3 regions of the Streptomyces sp. NPDC050418 genome follow, and region 3 is predicted to be linked to each of the others. Evidence: riboswitches for the same ligand, from Rfam matches in the RefSeq annotation. Region 3 holds a riboswitch; each other region holds the start of a gene.

The links. A riboswitch is a leader RNA that binds a small molecule or an ion and turns the genes downstream of it on or off. The one in region 3 is predicted to bind thiamine pyrophosphate.
Region 1: linked by a shared signal. The riboswitch ahead of thiO (glycine oxidase ThiO) and the one ahead of thiC (phosphomethylpyrimidine synthase ThiC) in region 3 are both predicted to bind thiamine pyrophosphate.
Region 2: linked by a shared signal. The riboswitch ahead of ACIBI4_RS29910 (thiamine ABC transporter substrate binding subunit) and the one ahead of thiC (phosphomethylpyrimidine synthase ThiC) in region 3 are both predicted to bind thiamine pyrophosphate.

Annotation. Positions count from the first base shown of each region.
Region 1 is NZ_JBITIG010000006.1:457,004-463,795, forward strand. Features, by position in the region: gene thiE (thiamine phosphate synthase) at 1-323, opposite strand, end outside; gene ACIBI4_RS17355 (Rv2175c family DNA-binding protein) at 443-823, opposite strand; gene ACIBI4_RS17360 (NAD(P)/FAD-dependent oxidoreductase) at 1,222-2,388, opposite strand; TPP riboswitch at 3,363-3,473, shown strand; gene thiO (glycine oxidase ThiO) at 3,471-4,658, shown strand; gene thiS (sulfur carrier protein ThiS) at 4,655-4,864, shown strand; gene ACIBI4_RS17375 (thiazole synthase) at 4,870-5,664, shown strand; gene pknB (Stk1 family PASTA domain-containing Ser/Thr kinase) at 5,773-6,792, shown strand, end outside.
Region 2 is NZ_JBITIG010000014.1:134,763-141,554, forward strand. Features, by position in the region: gene ACIBI4_RS29895 (LAETG motif-containing sortase-dependent surface protein) at 1-13, shown strand, start outside; gene ACIBI4_RS29900 (ABC transporter ATP-binding protein) at 113-1,147, opposite strand; gene ACIBI4_RS29905 (ABC transporter permease) at 1,147-2,754, opposite strand; gene ACIBI4_RS29910 (thiamine ABC transporter substrate binding subunit) at 2,814-3,908, opposite strand; TPP riboswitch at 3,988-4,114, opposite strand; gene rlmN (23S rRNA (adenine(2503)-C(2))-methyltransferase RlmN) at 4,196-5,302, opposite strand; gene ACIBI4_RS29920 (hypothetical protein) at 5,380-5,568, opposite strand; gene ACIBI4_RS29925 (hypothetical protein) at 5,720-6,184, opposite strand; gene ACIBI4_RS29930 (phosphatidate cytidylyltransferase) at 6,266-6,792, opposite strand, start outside.
Region 3 is NZ_JBITIG010000007.1:525,404-531,149, reverse strand. Features, by position in the region: gene thiC (phosphomethylpyrimidine synthase ThiC) at 1-1,750, opposite strand, end outside; TPP riboswitch at 1,743-1,877, opposite strand; gene ACIBI4_RS20200 (YibE/F family protein) at 1,948-3,303, shown strand; gene ACIBI4_RS20195 (SsgA family sporulation/cell division regulator) at 3,345-3,776, opposite strand; gene ACIBI4_RS20190 (IclR family transcriptional regulator) at 4,043-4,768, opposite strand; gene ACIBI4_RS20185 (DUF5326 family protein) at 5,097-5,315, opposite strand; gene ACIBI4_RS20180 (cupin domain-containing protein) at 5,497-5,746, opposite strand, start outside.

The DNA.
Region 1 (6,792 bases), on a different contig from region 3:
AGGATCGCGCGGGCCGCGGGGACCGGGAGATCGCCCTGGCCGAGGTGGAGGACGTCGGCGCCGGCGGCGTGCGCGACATCCGCTCGGTCGTTCACCGCGAGCAGTTTGCCGTGGCGGCGGCAGGCGTCGGCGAACACGGCGAGGTGCTCCAGCTCCTCGGCGGCCTCCATGCCCTTGTCGCGCAGCTGCACGATGTCGACGCCGCCGCTCAGGGCCGCATCGAGGAACTGAGGGAGGTCACCCTGGCGCTTGCGGGCGTCGGTGCACAGGTACAGACGGGCGTCGGCCAGCTGGGCGCGGCGCCGTGCTGCGGTGACGGACATGGGAACCCCCCTCGTTCGCGGCACACGGGCCCCGGACCGGGGGTGTTCCCCGGTCGCGAGGCCCGTCTGCCGAATGCGGTACGCGGCCGTCGGGCCGCACGTTGTCGTCTACGTGGCTGTCAGACGGCGAGCGCCTGGGCGCGGCGCTTCACCTCCGTGCCGCGATTCTCGCTCAGGGCCTGTGCGGGGGTGCCGGGCAGGGTGTCGTCCGCCGTGAAGAGCCACTCCAGCATCTCCTCGTCGGAGAAGCCGTCGTCGCGCAGCAGGGTCAGCACGCCCGGCAGGCCCTTGACGATCTTCCAGCCGTCCTCGGCGTTGCCGTCGATGAAGGCGGCGGGCACGTACAGCGCCTTGTTCTCCCCACGGCGCACGGCCAGCAGCCGGCCTTCCCTGACGTGCTGCCGCACACGCGTCACCTCGACCCCGAACATGTCGGCGATCTCGGGAAGGTTCAGCCACGCGGGCACGAGAGCCTCGGTCTTTGCGTCAATCTGGGTCACGGCTCAAGAGTGCCATGGGTTGGGGGGTGGGGGTGGGTTCGGGTGGCCCGGGGGGCCTGCCCCTGCGCCCTCACGGGCGACGCTGCTCCGCCGCTCCGCGGCGGGGGAGGTTGCGGGGGCTGACGCCCCCACGACCCCTTTCGGGCTGGGCTGCGCCCGGGGGCCTTGCGCCCTCACGGGCGGTGACGCTCCGCCGCTCCGCGGCGGGGAGGTTTATGTGGGGCTGGCGCCCTCACGCCCCCCGTTCCCTCGCGGGCCCGTTGGGGCAGGTTGCGGCCCGGGGCGCCCTGGGCCATGCGCCCTCACGGGCGACGCTGCTCCGCCGCTCCGCGGCGGGGGAGGTTGCGGGGGCTGACGCTCCCACACCCCACCGCTGGGACAGGAGACCCCGCAATCGCCTACTTCAGCACCGCGCTCTTCAGCGGGATCCCGGCGTCCGCCGCCCGGGCCGGGTCGATCGTTGCGGATGACTCGATCAGCTTGCGGCCCTGGGCCAGGTCGCGGGGGCGGCCCACGGCGAGGACCGCTGTGAGGGTGCCCTCGCGCAGCCAGCAGACCGACCAGGCGGGGCCGGACGGGTCTCCGCGCCACACCAGGGTGTCCGCGTCAGTGTGGTGGCCCGCGTACTGGACGAAGCGGCCGAACTGCTCGGACCAGAAGTACGGGACCGGGTCGTAGACCGCGGGCTCGGTGCCGAGGATGTTGGCGGCCACCGTGCGCGGGCCCTGCAGCGCGTTGTCCCAGTGGTGGACCAGGAGGCGGGCGCCGTAGCGGGCCGAGGGGAACGAGGCGCAGTCGCCGACCGCGTACACGTCAGGGGCCGAGGTCCGCAGCGCGGCGTCCGCGACGACCGCGCCGTCCGGGCCCAGCTCCACGCCCGAGCCCGCGAGCCAGCCCGTCGCCGGGCGCGCGCCGATGCCGACGACGACCGCGCCCGCGGGCAGCCGGGTCCCGTCGTCGAGGACGACGGCGCCGGGCTCGACCGCCCGCACCCGCGCACCCGTGCGCAGGACCGCGCCCGCCTCCGCGTACCAGTCCGCCATCGGCGCCGCGACCTCCGCCGGCAGCGCGCCGGCGAGCGGCCGGCCGGCGGCCTCGACGACGGTCACCGCGCACCCCGCGTCCCGCGCGGCCGTGGCGAACTCCGCGCCGATCCAGCCGGCGCCCACGACCACGATGTCGTGCTGCTCGGCGAGCACGGGCCGCAGCCGCTGCGCGTCATCCAGCGTGCGCAGGAGATGCACGCCGGGGACGCCTTCCGTGCCGGGCAGCTGGAGCGGCTCGGCACCGGTCGCGAGGACGAGGACGTCGTACGGTACGGGCCCCTGCGCGGTGTCGAGCTCATGCTCCCCCGCCCTGAGGCCGGTCGCCTCGCGCCCCAACTCCAGCTCGACGCCGAGGGATTCGAAGTCCACCTCGAACGCGGAGCCCTCGGCCTTGCCGAGCAGCACGGCCTTCGACAGCGGCGGCCGGTCGTACGGCTGGTGCGGCTCGGCACCGATCAGCCGGACCGGCCCCTCGAACCCTTGCTCCCGCAGGGCAACCGCCGTCTGCACCCCGGCCATCCCCGCCCCGACGATCACCACTCGGCGCTGCTCCACGGGTCCCACCTCCACCTGATCGCTCACCCGGCCACCATAAACAACTGACGAACCGTCAGGAACCCTGGATCCCACAGCTCAGGCCGTGAGGTGTTCCACAACGGTGAGGGTTTGCCTGGGGCCAGGATGCGCTTGCGGGGTGGATGGGCACAGTCCCTTGGGAGTCCGGATTGTGTGCCCGGCGGGGTGGGTTGTGTGCCCGGCGGGGTGGGTTGTGCGCCCAGCGGGGTGGGTGGCACGTCCGGCGGGGTGGGTTGCGAACCCAGCGGGGTGGGTTGCGGACCCGCAGGGGTGCATGGTGGATCGCGAACCCCCGCGAGGGTGCAAAGGTGGCTGGTGCTCCCCGCGAGGGTGGCGGGGGCAGGTCGCGAACCCCGCAAAGGTGGCGGATCGCGCGCCGCGCGGAGGTGGCGGATCGCGCGCCCCGCGGGTTGCCGGGCAGACGGCGCACCCCGCGAGCGTGCCTAACAGATGGCTAACCCCGCGAGCGCGCCGAAGCAGCTGGCGAACCCCGCGGGGGTGCAGGGGGCGGAGCCCCCGCCGGGGTGCAGGGGCGGAGCCCCGCAAGGGGGCCCGGGGGCGTCAGCCCTCGGCCTCCCAGCGCCGCGGAGCGGCGCAGCAGCGTCCGGGCCGCAGGCCCGCAGTGCCCCCGCGCAAAGCCGGCCCGGCGCAAGGCCAGAACCCCGAACGGGGCCAGGGGCGTCAGCCCCCGAACCTCCCAGCGCCGCGGAGCGGCGCAGCAGCGTCCGGGCCGCAGGCCCGCAAGGCCCCCGCGCAAGCCCGGCCGGGCGAGAGGGCAGAGCCCAGGACGGGGGCGGAGCCCACGGAACCCCGGCGCCGCGGAGCGGCGCAGCGACGCGCGGGCCGCAGGCCCGTAAGGCCACCCACGGACCCGGCCACACTTCAAGCGCCCCAACCCCGAACGCTAAAGTGAACCCACTGCACACCGCGGGAGCCCGGACGCGCCGGGCTGAGAGGGAGGCGGCGGCCTCCGACCGTATGAACCTGATCCGGGTCATGCCGGCGAAGGGAGGGGCTGGACGCCCATGTCACAGCTGTCTTCGAAGGTGCCGTCCACAGCGACCGCACCGCACGACGTCCTCGTCGTGGGAGGCGGGATCATCGGCCTGGTCACGGCCTGGCGGTCCGCGCAGCAGGGCCTGCGCACCGCGGTCGTCGACCCGGCCCCCGGCCGGGGCGCCGCCCAGGTCGCGGCCGGGATGCTCGCCGCCGTCACCGAACTGCACTACGGCGAGGAGACCCTCCTCGCCCTCAACCTGGCCTCGGCCGACCGCTACCCGTCGTTCGCCGAAGAGCTCACCGAGGCGAGCGGCGAGGACCTCGGCTACCGCTCCTGCGGCACCCTCTCCGTCGCACTCGACGCCGACGACCGCGCCCACCTGCGCGAGGTCCACGCCCTGCAGCAGCGCGCGGGCCTCGCCTCGGAGTGGCTCTCGGGCCGCGAGTGCCGCCGGCTGGAACCGATGCTCGCGCCCGGCGTCCGCGGCGGCCTGCGCGCCGACGACGACCACCAGATCGATCCGCGCCGCCTCGCGAAGGCCCTGCTCATCGCCTGCGAGCGCGCGGGTGTCACCTTCCACCGCGAGTGGGCCGCCCGGCTCTCGGTCATACGGGACCGGGCGGCGGGCGTCGCCCTCACCGACGGCACGGAACTCACCGCCGGCCGCACCGTCCTCGCGGGCGGCAGCCACACCGCCCTCCTGACCGGCCTCCCCGAGGAGGTCGCCGTGCCGGTCCGCCCCGTGAAGGGGCAGGTCCTGCGCCTGCGCATCCCCGACGCGTACGCCCCCTTCCTGCAGCGCACCGTTCGCGCGGTCGTCCGCGGCAGCGATGTCTACCTGGTCCCGCGCGAGAACGGCGAGCTGGTCGTCGGCGCGACCAGCGAGGAGCAGGGCTACGACACGACGGTCACCGCGGGCGGCGTCTACGAACTCCTGCGGGACGCGCACGAGCTGATCCCGGGCATCACGGAACTCCCGCTGGTGGAGACCATCGCGGGCCTGCGCCCCGGCTCCCCCGACAACGCCCCGCTGCTCGGCCCGACCGCACTGCCGGACCTGCTTCTCGCCACCGGCCACCACCGCAACGGCGTGCTGCTCACCCCCGTCACGGGCGACGCGATGGCCCAGGTCCTGACGACCGGGGAACTCCCGGAGGCCGCCCGCCCGTTCACCCCGAAGCGCTTCGGAGCACGTCAGGAGCAGACCGTATGAGCGAGATCTCCGTCGAGGTCAACGGCGAGACGCGGGCGGTGTCGGAGGGCCTCACGCTCGACGCGCTCGTCGCGACCCTCACCGCCGCGCCCTCCGGGGTGGCGGCCGCACTCAACGAGACCGTCGTACCGCGCGGCGAGTGGCAGGCCACGGCCCTGCGCACCGGCGACCGCGTCGAGGTCCTGACCGCCGTCCAGGGAGGCTGACCATCATGGCCGACGACACTCTCGTCATCGGATCGAGGACGTACTCCTCGCGCCTGATCATGGGCACCGGCGGTGCCCCGAGCCTCAACATCCTCGAACGCTCCCTGACGGCGTCCGGCACGGAACTCACCACCGTCGCGATGCGCCGCGTCGACCCCGGCACCAAGGGGTCCGTGCTCTCCGTCCTGACCAAGCTCGGTATCGAGGTGCTGCCGAACACGGCGGGCTGCTTCACCGCGGGCGAGGCGGTCCTCACCGCACGTCTCGCACGCGAGGCACTCGGCACGGACCTGGTGAAGCTGGAGGTCATCGCCGACGAGCGCACGCTCCTGCCGGACCCGGTGGAGACCCTGGAGGCCGCCGAGACCCTGGTGGACGACGGGTTCACGGTCCTGCCCTACACCAACGACGACCCCGTACTCGCCCGGAAGCTTCAGGACGCGGGCTGCGCGGCGATCATGCCGCTCGGCTCCCCCATCGGCTCGGGCCTCGGCATCCGCAACCCGCACAACTTCCAGCTGATCGTGGAGAACGCGGAGGTGCCCGTGATCCTCGACGCGGGCGCGGGCACGGCCTCCGACGTGGCGCTGGCGATGGAGCTGGGCTGCGCGGCCGTGATGCTCGCCTCGGCGGTCACCCGCGCCCAGGAGCCGGTCCTCATGGCGGAGGCGATGCGCCACGGTGTGGAGGCGGGCCGTCTCGCGTACCGCGCGGGCCGTATCCCGCGCCGCCACTTCGCGGAGGCGTCCTCGCCCCGGGAGGGCCGGGCGCGGCTGGATCCCGAGCGCCCGGCGTTCTGACCAGGCGTGCCCGCGCACCGCGACCCGCCGCACCGAATCCGTCACAGCTCGGCCCCAGTACGGCCCCGAGAGCGCAACCACCCTCGTCCCGGCTCGTAGACTCTGCGCGTGGACACGACCCTCCAGGACCCTCTCGTCGGGCAGCTGCTCGACGGCCGGTACCGCATCGACGCACGGATCGCGGTGGGCGGGATGGCCACGGTCTACCGGGCCGTGGACACCCGCCTCGACCGCGTGCTCGCCCTCAAGGTGATGCACCCGACGCTCGCCGCCGACGCCGCGTTCGTCGACCGCTTCATCCGCGAGGCCAAGTCCGTGGCCCGGCTCGCCCACCCCAATGTGGTCGCCGTCTTCGACCAGGGCGCCCAGGGCGCGTACGTCTATCTCGCGATGGAGTACGTGGCCGGCTGCACCCTGCGTGACGTGCTGCGCGAGCGTGGTGCCCTGCAGCCACGCGCCGCCCTCGACATCCTGGAGCCGGTGCTCGCGGCGCTCGGTGCGGCGCACCGCGCGGGCTTCGTGCACCGTGACATGAAGCCCGAGAACGTCCTGATAGGGGATGACGGCCGGGTCAAGGTCGCGGACTTCGGTCTCGTCCGGTCCGTGGACACGGTGACGAACACCACCGGCACCGTCCTCGGCACGGTCTCGTATCTGGCGCCGGAGCAGATCGAGCGCGGCGTCGCCGACCCCCGCGTAGATGTGTACGCGTGCGGTGTCGTCCTCTACGAGATGCTCACCGGCGCCAAGCCGCACTCCGGTGAGTCGCCCGCGCAGATCCTCTACAAGCACCTCCACGAGGACGTGCCCGCGCCCTCGGCCATGGTGCCGGGTCTCCCGGTCGACCTCGACGAACTCGTCGCGTCCGCGACGGCCCGTACTCCCGAGCTGCGCCCGTACGACGCCGTCGCGCTGCTCGGCCAGACCCGGCAGGCGCGCGCCGCGCTCAGCGAGGAGCAGCTGGACGCGATACCGCCGGCCGCGGTCGACCAGGTACCCGCGCACAGCGGCGCCGAGGACCGTACGAGCGTGATCCCTCGTACGGTGCCGCGGCCGCTGCCCGCCGAGGGCGACGCGCTCCACCGCACCAGCCGTCTGGAGATGCCGCCGGCCGCACCGACCGCTCCC
Region 2 (6,792 bases), on a different contig from region 3:
GGCGCGGGACTGATCCGCGGCAAGCGGCTTCTGCCGTGATCCGGTGGCGGTACGGGGAGGGGTGAGTCCTCCCCGTACCGCCACGTCCGCGTCGCGGACCACTACCGCCGTCTCAGCCCTCGCTCCCAAGCACCACGACCTCCGCCGCGTCGAACGCCACCCCGACCTCATGGCCCGGTTCGGGCGCGTCCCGCAGCGCGCACGCTGCCTCCAGGCGGGGCGCGTCCGCGGGCTGCAACTGGAGCGCGACATGCGTGCCGCGGAAGGTGCGGGCGGCGACCGCGCAGGTCAGCTGGGCCTCGGCGGCGGGCACGAGGCGTACCCCCGCGGGCCGGATCAGCAGCTCGCACCGCCCGTCGGGCGCATCGGCCGGGACCGGGATCTTGCCCCAGACCGTGTCGGCCACCTCGCCGGAGACCGTCGCCTCCACCACGTTGTCGAAGCCGAGGAAGCGCGCCACGAACGCGTCCGCGGGCCGCTGCCACACGTCGAGGGGCGCCCCCGACTGGGCGATCCGCCCGTCCCGCATCACGACCACCCGGTCGGCGAGCGCGAAGGCCTCGCCCTGGTCGTGGGTGACGGCGAGGACGGTGGTGCCCAACTCGCCGAAGAGTTCCCGCAGTTCGACGACGAGCCGTTCGCGCAGCGAGCGGTCCAGCTGACCGAGCGGTTCGTCGAGCATCAGGAGCCGGGGCCGCGGCGCGAGCGCGCGGGCGAGCGCCACGCGCTGCTGCTCACCGCCGGAGAGCGAGCCGACCGCGCGCCGACCGGCGCCCGGAAGGCCGACGAGATCGAGCAACTCGGCCACCCGTACGGCCTGTTCGGCCTTGGACGCCCCATGCATCCGCAGCCCGAAGGCGACGTTGCCGCCCACGTCGCGCTGCGGGAACAGCTGATGGTCCTGGAACATCAGGCCCACGCCCCGCTGGTGCGCGGGCACCCCGCGCTGGTCGCGCCCGTCGAGCAGGACCCGCCCGGAGTCGAGGTCCTGCAGGCCCGCGACGGCCCGCAGGAGCGTCGACTTCCCGCTGCCGCTCGGCCCGAGCACACAGACGATCTCGTGCTCGGCGACCTCCAGGTCCACGGCGTCGAGCGCCGCGTGCCCGCCGAAGCGGACGCCGGCGGTCTCCAGAGTGAGCAGCGCCATCAGAACTCCCCGGTCCGGTCCGTCCGCACCCGCTCGAGGAGCAGCAGCGACACGGCGCACACCAGCATCAGTAGGGTCGAAAGGGCCATCGCCTGCCCGTAGTTGAGCTCACCGGCCCGCCCGAGCAGCGTGGCCACGGCGACGGGCAGCGTCGGGTTCTCCGGGCGTGCGATGAACACCGTCGCCCCGAACTCACCGAGCGAGACGGCGAACGCGAACCCGGCCGCGACAAGCAGCGCCCGCCGCACGAGCGGCAGATCGACCTCGCGCCACACCCGCCACGGCGAGGCCCCGAGCACCGCCGCGGCCTCCCGCAGCCGCCCGTCCACGGCCCGCAGCACGGGCAGCATCGTCCGTACGACGAAGGGCACGCCGACCAGCGCCTGCGCGAGCGGCACCAGGATCCACGAGGCCCGCAGGTCGAGGGGCGGCTCGTCCAGGGTGATCAGGAACCCGAAGCCGACGGTCACCGCCGACACCCCGAGCGGCAGCATCAGGAGCGCGTCGAAGCCCCGTACGAAACGGCCCGCGCGCCGGGTGAGCGCCACGGCGGCGAGCCCGCCGATCACCACGGCGATGGCCGTGGCGACCACCGCGTACTCCAGTGAATTCCACACGGCGTCGATCGGCGGGACGAGGAAGGCCCCGCCCTCCGCCGAGGTGAGCGCCTTGAAATAGCCGAGCCCGAAGCCGTCCGCGGTGGCGAACGAGCGCTGCACGAGGACGCCGAGCGGCAGCACGATCAGGAGCGCGACGGTCGCGAGGACCCCGCCGAGCAGCGTCCACTGACCGGCGCCGCGCGGCCGGTGCGAGGTGCGCTGCGGATCGACGAGCTTCAGTGCCGTCTCCCGGCGCCGTACGGTCCACGCGTGCAGCGCGAGGATCCCGCAGACGGCCACGAACTGCACCATCGTCAGGACTGCCGCCGTGTCGAGGGCGAGCAGCTGCGCGGTCTGCCGGTAGATCTCGACCTCAAGGGTCGCGAAAGCGGGTCCGCCGAGGATCATGACGACCCCGAACGAGCTGAACGTGAAGAGGAAGACCATCAGCGCGGCCGCCGCGACCGCGGGCCCGAGCGCGGGCAGCGTCACCTTGCGCCAGGCCGCGAACCGCGAGGCGCCGAGCATCCGCGCGGCCTCCTCCTGGCGCGGGTCGAGCTGCGACCACAGACCGCCGACGGTCCGTACGACGACCGCGTAATTGAAGAAGACATGCGCGAGCAGGATCGCCCACACCGTGGTGTCGAGCCGTACGCCCCACGCCTCGTCGAGCAGCCCGCCGCGCCCGAGGAGCGCGAGGAAGGCCGAGCCGACGACGACCGTGGGCAGCACGAACGGCACGGTGACGACAGCCCGGAGCAACTGCTTGCCGGGGAAGTCGAAGCGCGCGAAGACATACGCGCCTGGCAGCGCGATCAGCAGCGTGAGCGCGGTCGAGGCGAGGGCCTGCCAGGTCGTGAACCACAGGACCTGGCCGATCGCCGGATCGGAGAGCACCTCGCCGAAGCGCCCGAACTGCCAGCCCTCGCCGGTCTTCAGACCCCGTCCGACGATCGATGCGACAGGATAGGCGAAGAACAGCGCGAAGAACGCGACCGGCACGGCCATCAGACCGCACCGGATCGCGCTCCCGCGCAGGTCCCTGCCCCGGGATGCCGCCCGGGGTGTTACTTCACGACCAGCGACTGCCACGACTTGACCCAGTCCTCACGGTTCTCCGCGATCTTCTTGGGGTCCATCGTCTGCGGGTCGTCGACCTTCGCGCCGTGCTTCGTGAAGAGCTCGGGCAGCGTCGCGTCCTCGACGACCGGGTTGACGAACATGTTCAGCGGCATGTCGTCCTGGAACTGCTTCGAGATCAGGAAGTCGATCAGCGCCTTGCCGCCGGCCTCGTTCTTCGCGCCCTTCAGAAGGCCCGCGAACTCGGTCTGCTGGAAGCAGGTCCCGGTGGAGACCCCGGTCGGCGCGGTGTCGGTCTTCTTCTCCGCGTAGAGCACCTCGACGGGCGGGCTGGAGGCGTACGAGACGACGAGCGGACGGTCGGCCTTGGCCTTCTTGCCGCCGGCGGAGCCCGAGAACTCCTCGTTGTACGCCTGCTCCCAGCTGTCGACGACCTTGACGCCGTTGTCCTTCAGCTTCGACCAGTAGTCCTGCCAGCCGTCGTCGCCGTACTGCGCGGCGGTGCCGAGCAGGAAGCCGAGGCCGGGCGAGGACGTCGCGGCGTTCTCGGTGACCAGCAGGTTCTTGTACTCCGGCTTGACCAGGTCGTCGAAGGACTGCGGCGGGTCGAGCTTCTTCTCCTCGAAGTACGCCTTGTCGTAGTTGACGCAGATCTCACCGGTGTCGACGGGCGTCACCCGGTGCCCGTCCTTGTCGAGCTGCAGCTTCTCAGGGATCCGGTCCAGGCCCTTGGCCTCGTACGAGGTGAAGATGCCGTTGTCGAGAGCGCGCGAGAGCAGCGTGTTGTCGACGCCGAAGAAGACATCGCCCTGCGGGTTGCCCTTGGACAGGACCGCCTTGTTGACGGCCGATCCGGCGTCGCCGCTCTTGAGGACCTGGACCTTGTAGCCGGTCTTCTTCTCGAACGCTGCCAGCACGTCCTTCGACGCGTTGAACGAGTCATGGCTGACCAGCGTGACGGTCTTCGACTCCGTGCCGGAGCCTTCACCGGAACCGGACGAGCCGCTGCCGCAGGCGGCGAGGGCGACCATGCCGAGGCCCGTGGCCACGGCGGTGATCGTGACGTATCTGGTGGTGCTCACTGATTCCTCCTGGAAGTGACCAGGAAGAGACGCGGCCCTGCCCGGAAACCGCGGACGGTTTCCGGGCAGGGCGCAACAGCTCGAGTGGTGACCGAACTTCCTACCCAGAATGACCTGGGCAAGGTTCAGAGGGTCTGCGGCGGCCGGGGCACTGGGCCCGATGGCGTCCGCACTCTCAGCGCTGTGGCGCTCCCCTGTCGGAATATGCAGATGTTTTCAGCCAGGCTACCTGCTGACAGCCGGACGCCTGTACGAGTCTCAGCGCTCGGGACGGTCGTCCCTGATCGTCAGCGCTCGGACGCCGCCAGCTGACCGCAGGCCCCGTCGATCTCCTGCCCACGGGTATCCCGGATCGTCACCGGTACACCGTGCGCGGCGATCGCCTCGACGAAGGCCTTTTCGTCCTCGGGCCGCGAGGCCGTCCACTTCGAACCGGGCGTCGGGTTCAGCGGGATCAGGTTGACGTGCACCCGCTTCCCCTTGAGCAGCCGCCCGAGCCGGTCCCCGCGCCAGGCCTGGTCATTGATGTCCCGGATCAGCGCGTACTCGATCGAGATGCGGCGCCCGGACTTCTCCGCGTACTCCCACGCGGCATCGAGCACCTCCCGCACCTTCCACCGCGTATTGACCGGTACGAGGGTGTCGCGCAGCTCGTCGTCGGGCGCGTGCAGCGAGACGGCGAGCCGGCACTTGAAGCCCTCGTCGGCGAAGCGCAGCATCGCCGGGACGAGCCCGACCGTGGACACGGTGATCCCGCGCTGGCTCAGCCCGAGCCCGTCGGGCTCCGGGTCGGTCAGCCGCCGGATGGCGCCGACGACCCGGTTGTAGTTCGCGAGCGGCTCGCCCATCCCCATGAAGACGATGTTGGACAGCCGCGACGGCCCGCCGGGCACCTCCCCGTCCCGCAGCGCGCGCATCCCGTCGACGATCTGGTGCACGATCTCGGCGGTCGACAGGTTCCGGTCGAGCCCGGCCTGCCCGGTCGCGCAGAACGGACAGTTCATCCCGCAGCCGGCCTGCGACGAGATGCACATCGTCACGCGGTCGGGATACCGCATGAGGACGGACTCGACGAGCGTCCCGTCATGCAGCTTCCACAGGGTCTTGCGGGTGGTCTCCTGGTCGGTCGACAGATGCCGCACGACAGTCATCAGCTCAGGAAGCAGCGCTTCCTGGAGCTTGCCCCGCGAGCCGGCCGGAATGTCCGTCCACTCGGCAGGGTCATGGGCATACCGCGCAAAGTAGTGCTGCGACAGCTGCTTGGCACGAAACGGCTTCTCCCCGATCGCGGCAACGGCTTCCTTGCGCTCGGCGGGCGAGAGATCGGCAAGGTGCCGCGGCGGCTTCTTGGCTCCGCGGGGGGCGACGAAAGTGAGTTCTCCGGGTTTAGGCATGGCTGTATCAGTGTCGCAGACAAATGGACGTGACCTGCGGCCGTCGCCCGGGGCCCTGTCACTGACGGTCGCCGTCGCTACCTCTTCAACGCCCGGTACCGCTTCATCAGGGCGGTGATCTTCTCCGAGCGGGCTGCCCCGTTCAGCTCAGTCAGGAGATCATCAGGGCACAGCTCATAGTGATCACCCCACCATCGCCGTCCCTTGTTGTCCCACACCCGATACCCACCGGGGACGCCCCGCGCGACATATCGCCTCTTGCTCACGGCCGGCCGCAACACATATCCGGCAGCGTCCCGTTCAGTTCAGGATCGAGGAAGACTTCAACGTCCTCCCACTTCAGGTCAGGCATGCGGCCATGCTGCCGCACCCTCGGTTGCCGGCGCACAGGAGTTTCGCCACGTCCGAGTCGTGAAGCTACTTCCGCACGCTGCGCGCCAGCCACGGGGTCAGGCTGACCTCGATCAGTTCCTTGTATGTCTCGTCGCCCGGCAGCGGCACGATGAGCCATTCGCCGGGCGGGAAGAACCGTCCCTTGACCGAGGCGAGGCCGCCGTAGACGGAGCGCAGGAAGGCGGGTACCGCGTCCCTCGGGACGTCGTGGAACTCGACGCCGTCGACCACGATCTTCGCGTCGTCCTCGGGGAAGAGCCGTACGTCGACGACGGGTGTGCCGCCCAGCTCGACGTAGGCCTCGTGCGGCAGCGAACCGTCCGGATCGAGCACCACGAAGGCCCCCGCGGAGGTCCGCCGTGAGGTCTGGTCCGCCCCGATGGCGTCGGTGACGGCCATCTCCCGGTTCTCCTCGCGCGCGATCTCGCGGATCGCGGCGACGGCGGACTCGGTGGTCGGCAGGTGCGGGTGCGGGTGCGAGCGCGGCATGGCGTGATCATACGGAGGTCATACGAAAAGGGGCCCGCCCCATTTCTGGGCGAGCCCCTCCTCGTACGAAAGAAACGCAGGTCAGCCGGACCCCACGAACACCACGAACAGCAGCCAGACGACCGGAGCCGTCGGCAGCAGGGAGTCCAGGCGGTCCATGATGCCGCCGTGGCCCGGCAGCAGCGTGCCCATGTCCTTGATGCCGAGATCGCGCTTGATCATCGACTCGCCGAGGTCACCGAGCGTGGCACTCGCCGCGACCGCGAGCCCGAGCAGCAGACCCTGCCACCACGTGCCGCCGTCGATCAGGAACGCCATGCACAGCGCACCCGCGACCATCGCGAACGAGACCGCACCGAGCAGACCTTCGCGCGTCTTGCCGGGGCTGATGCGCGGCGCGAGCTTGTGCTTGCCGAAGCGCCAGCCGACCGCGTACGCACCGGTGTCGCTGACCACCGTCAGAAGCAGGAAGGTCAGGACCCGCTGCGGACCGTCGTCCGCCGTGAGCATCAGCGCGACGAACGTGGCCAGGAACGGCACGTAGAACGCGGCGAAGACACCGGCGGTGACGTCCTTGAGGTAGCCCTCCGGCGGTTCGGTCATCCGCC
Region 3 (5,746 bases):
CCGCCGCGAACTCCTTCGACTTCTCCGCCATACCCGCCTCGACCTCCGCCTGCGTACCGCCGTGTTCGCGGCGGATGTCCTGGGAGATCTTCATCGAGCAGAACTTCGGCCCGCACATCGAGCAGAAGTGCGCCGTCTTCGCCGGCTCCGCCGGCAGCGTCTCGTCGTGGAACTCGCGGGCCGTGTCCGGGTCCAGGGCCAGGTTGAACTGGTCCTCCCAGCGGAACTCGAAGCGGGCGTCCGAGAGGGCGTCGTCCCAGTCCTGGGCGCCGGGGTGGCCCTTGGCGAGGTCGGCGGCGTGGGCGGCGATCTTGTAGGTGATCACGCCCGTCTTGACGTCGTCCTTGTTCGGCAGGCCCAGGTGCTCCTTGGGCGTGACGTAGCAGAGCATCGCCGTGCCCCACCAGCCGATCATCGCGGCCCCGATGCCCGACGTGATGTGGTCGTAGGCGGGCGCGATGTCCGTGGTCAGCGGGCCGAGCGTGTAGAACGGGGCCTCCTCGCAGATCTCCTGCTGGAGGTCGATGTTCTCCTTGATCTTGTGCATCGGGACATGGCCCGGGCCCTCGATCATGGTCTGGACGTCATGCGCCTTGGCGATCTTGTTCAGTTCGCCAAGCGTCTCCAGCTCCGCGAACTGCGCGCGGTCGTTGGCGTCCGCGATCGAGCCGGGGCGCAGGCCGTCGCCGAGGGAGTACGTGACGTCGTACGCGGCGAGGATCTCGCAGAGCTCCTCGAAGTGCTCGTACAGGAAGGACTCCTTGTGGTGCGCGAGGCACCACGCGGCCATGATCGAGCCGCCGCGGGAGACGATGCCGGTCTTGCGGTTGGCCGTGAGCGGTACGTACGGGAGGCGGACGCCCGCGTGGACGGTCATGTAGTCCACGCCCTGCTCGGCCTGTTCGATGACCGTGTCCTTGTAGATCTCCCAGGTCAGCTCCTCGGCGCGGCCGTCGACCTTCTCCAGGGCCTGGTAGAGCGGGACGGTGCCGATCGGGACCGGGGAGTTGCGAAGGACCCACTCACGCGTGGTGTGGATGTTGCGGCCGGTGGAGAGGTCCATGACCGTGTCGGCGCCCCACTTGGTGGCCCAGGTCATCTTGTCCACCTCCTCCTCGATGGAGGAGGTGACGGCGGAGTTGCCGATGTTGGCGTTGACCTTCACCAGGAACCGCTTGCCGATGATCATCGGCTCGATCTCCGGGTGGTTCACGTTCGCCGGGAGTACGGCGCGGCCTGCGGCGATCTCGTCCCGTACGACTTCGGGGGCGACGTTCTCGCGGATCGCGACGTATTCCATCTCGGGGGTGATCTCGCCGCGGCGGGCGTACGCGAGCTGCGTCACGGCCTGTCCGGCGCGGCCCCGGCGGGGCAGCCGCGGGCGGCCCGGGAAGACCGCGTCGAGGTTGCGGAGGTTCCCGCCGCGCGGCGAGGTGTGCTTGATGCCGTCGTCCTCGGGGCGGACGGGGCGGCCCGCGTACTCCTCGGTGTCGCCGCGCGCGATGATCCAGTTCTCGCGCAGGGGCGCGAGGCCGCGGCGGACGTCGGTCTCGGCGTGCGGATCGGTGTACGGCCCGGAGGTGTCGTACAGCGTGACCGACTGGCCGTTGGTGAGATGCACCTGGCGCACCGGCACCTGCAGGTCCGGGCGCGAGCCCTGGACGTATGCCTTGTGCCAGCCGATGGACTTCCCGGCCTCAGCATCGGTGGAGCTGCTGGAGGCAGGCGTGCGTGTGTCCTGTGTGGTCATGAGACCTACTCCCTACGCCGGCATTACCCGGTAACAGGTTCGGCGGTCGACGCAGCCGTGTCCGTACATCTCGTACGGAGGTCAGCGCCCTCTCAGCCCGGTGCTCCGAGCTCCCGCGTGTGCAAAGGTGCCCCCACGCTAGCGTCATGCCGGGCGCGCTGAACAGAGGGCCCCCGTCTTGTTGCGATGATCGGTCCATGACCACCGCGCCTGAGCCACCCCCACAGCCTCCCCGTCCCCCTCGGCCTCCGGAGCATCACGGCCACGGCCACTCCCACAGCCACGGCCCCGCCGCCCCCGTCTCGCGCCACCTGCGCAAGGTGATCGCCGCCGTGCTGATCCCCTTCGCGGTGGCGGTCCTCGCGGGCCTTGTGGTGCTCTGGCCGGACGGCGCCCCGGAGCACGAGCGCACCGGTGTCGGCTTCGACCGGCAGATGTACGCGGCGAAGGTCGTCGACGTCCAGGAGGTCGACTGCGCGGACGTCAACGCGGGGCAGACGCCGGAGCAGCAGCCGGGAGCCGGTGACACGGCGCCGGCGGAGCCGGGCGCGAAGGGCGGCGAGTGCGCGAAGGCGACGGTCGAGGTCACCGAAGGCCCGGGCAAGGGACGGAAGTTCACCGAGATCGTCCAGCCGGACTCGTCACGGAAGCTGCACGAGGGGCAGGAGGTCGTCGTCGCCTACGCCCCCAAGGCGCCGGAGGAACTGCAGTACTCGGTGGTCGACGTGAACCGTTCCACCCCGATGTGGCTGCTGGCCGGGATCTTCGCGCTGGCCGTGGTCGTGGTGGGCCGTATGCGCGGCGTGATGGCGCTGGTGGCGCTGGCGGTGAGCTTCGCGGTGCTCACCCTGTTCATCCTGCCGGCGATCATCCAGGGCTCGAATCCGCTGGTGGTGGCGGTGGTCGGGGCGAGCGCGATCATGCTGCTCGCGCTGTACATGTGCCATGGTCTGACGGCCCGTACGTCCGTGGCGGTGCTCGGCACCCTGATCTCGCTGCTCCTGATCGGGCTGCTCGGCTCGCTGTTCATCGGCTGGGCCGCGCTGAGCGGCAACACGGACGACAACACCGGTCTGATCCACGGGCTCTACCCGGAGATCGACATGAGCGGTCTGCTGCTCGCGGGCGTCATCATCGGTTCGCTCGGTGTGCTCGACGACGTGACGGTCACCCAGACCTCGGCGGTCTGGGAGCTGCACCAGGCCGACCCGTCCATGTCCGCGCGGCAGTTGTACCGCGCGGGCATCCGGATCGGCCGCGACCACATCGCGTCCGTGGTCAACACCCTGGTCCTCGCGTACGCGGGCGCGGCTCTGCCCCTGCTGCTGCTCTTCTCGATCGCGCAGTCGAGCGTGGGGACGGTGGCCAACAGCGAGCTGGTCGCGGAGGAGATCGTACGGACCCTGGTGGGCTCGATCGGCCTGGTGGCCTCGGTCCCGGTGACGACGGCGCTCGCGGCGCTGGTGGTGGCGCGGGACAAGGGGGACGCGGCGCCCGCCGGGGCGGGTGCGGCGCGTGCGGGCCGGGGCCGCGGGCGGCGGCGCAAGCGCTGAGGCCCGTACGGGGCTTCGGCTGCCCTTGCCGTGTACGGCCCTCAGCCCGTGCTGTCCGCCAGGATGCGCCCGAGCGCATCGTCGAGGTGCGTGTCGAAGTCCGCGAGGGCGCGCTCCTGGCCGAGCGGGACCAGCCGGTCCGTACGGTCGAGGAAGGCGATCAGGGGCGCGATGGAGACCTTGAACAGGGCCTGGTCGGTGCCCACTTGGAGCCGGATCAGCGCATCGCTCAGCGGGTCGCTGCCGTGCGGCGCGATGTGCACATCGCCGTCGCCGCAGGGCCGGTTGACGCCGTCGACCAGGAGCTCGCGGCTGAATGCCCAGGTCACCGGGGCGTCTCCCGGCAGATGGAAAGTCAGGCGCACGGCATAGGGGTCACCTGTCTCGTACCGGAGCTCCACCGGAATCCGGAAGGAGAGCTCCTCCGAGACGAGAAAACTCATCATGACCTCTGCGTGTACGGACTCGCGCATCGCCTACCCCGTCGTTCCGTCGTCTGCCGCGTGTTGAGTTTGAGAGGGCCAGGCCCCTGCAAAAGGTGATCAGGAATCATGTTCCCGATACTCCTGGCAGTTTGCTGAACGTGCTCATCGGATCACAAGGAGTGAGTTTTCAGATACTGATAGACCATGCGCCACACCCGTACAAGCACTCGCCACGGCACTTCGGAGGGTGACCGGGGGAGGTGGTGACGCTCACGAATCGGTGCAGTGCTCACAAACCGGAATCGGTGCAGTGCTCACAGACTGATCGAGAACGCCAGGGTGCCCAGCTTCCGTCCCACCTCCGTCTGCAGCCTCCGTGCGGCGGGCAGCAGCCGGGCCGCCTGGTGCGCGGGCAGCGAGATCGCCATGGTGGCGGCGGTGCTGCCGGCGGTGATGGGGATGGCCGCGCAGACCTGGCCGAGCGCGTACTCCTGCCGCTCGATCACCGGCTGCATCCGGCCCAGGGCGGCGAAGCGGCGCAGCAGCGTCTTCTCGTCGCGGACGGTGTACGGGGTGATCGACTGCACGCGGTGCCGCGAGAGATGGTCCCGCTGGGACTCCGTGTCGAGCTGCGAGAGCAGGCACTGGCCGATCGCGTGGGCGTGGGCGGTCTGCCGGAAGTCGGCCCACTCCTCGACGGCCCGGGCGCCCTGGCTGTCGGCGACGGCCTCGACCGCGACCTCGCCGTCGCGGTAGAGCGCGAAGTACGTGGGAACGCCGATCACATCGCGCCAGTGCTCCATGACCTCGCCGATCATGGTGCGACGTTTTTCCTTGGCCCCGCTGCTCGCGAGGCGCTCCGCCGCGTCACCGAGGACATAGAGGCCCTTGTCGCGCAGCAGATAGCCCTCGTGGGCGAGGGTCCGCAGCAGGTGGTACGCGGTCGGCAGCGGCATGCCCGCCTCGCGGGCCAGCTGCTTCGCCGGGGCGCCGCCGGCATGCGCGGAAACCGCCTCGAGCAGCCGCAACGCCCGCTGCACGGACCCGATCAGGGTCGGCGCGGACGGGCCGGCCGAGGCGGTGGGGGACGGGGCGGTGACGGAATCTGCCGTGGCCACGGTGCACTCCCCAGGCGCGAGGGAACCCCCGCCCTTGTGGGGGGTGCGGGGGTGGGCGGTCCGATCGCGCGGGGCGCGCGCCCCGCGTCGGAATCCGGACTGTAACGGCAGCGGACCTGCCGCGCAGGCCATGGCCGGAAACTTCCCTCGGCCGAGCGAACGGAACGTGCTATGGGGTGCGTTCGCCCGGCATTGTGCTCACCACTCGCTGCGCGAGCCGTTGCTCACCACTCGCTGCGCGAGCCGTTGCTCACCACTCGCTGCGCGAGCCGGAGCCGCTGCCTTCCTTGAACTTGCGTACGAGGTAGATCAGTCCGCCGACGAGCGCCGCGAAGACCAGGACCTTGAAGAGCAGCCCGACGACGAAGCCGATGAGCGACCAGAGCAGACTGCCGAACACCACGAGGGCCAGGACCGGAATCGCGATCCACTTCACCCACCACGGCATCCCCGCGAGTATGTCCTTCATGGCGTCCTGCCTTTCGTCGGGCCGGTCCCCGGCCTGCGGTCTCCTGGACCTCCCTGTGAGCTCCTGCCCTCGATGCTAGGCGGACAGGGGTGCCCCGTGGGGGCCTCGCAGCCCTGTTCCTTCCCTGACCGAACCCCTAGGGATCCCCGGGGCGCGACCCCGGCGGGCCGCGCGCGGCGGCTCAGCCCTCGGGCGGCGAGAACACCACCAGGACCCGCAGGTCCTCGCTGATGTGGTGGAACTTGTGCGGCACCCCGGCCGGCACGTACACGACACTCCCGCGCCCCACGGTCGTCGTCTCCATCCCGACCGTGAGCGAGGCCCGCCCGCTGACCACCATGTAGACCTCGTCCTGCTGGTGCGGCTGCTGGGGGTCGGTCTGCCCGGCGTCCAGGGCGTAGAGGCCGACCGACATGTTCCGCTCGCGCAGA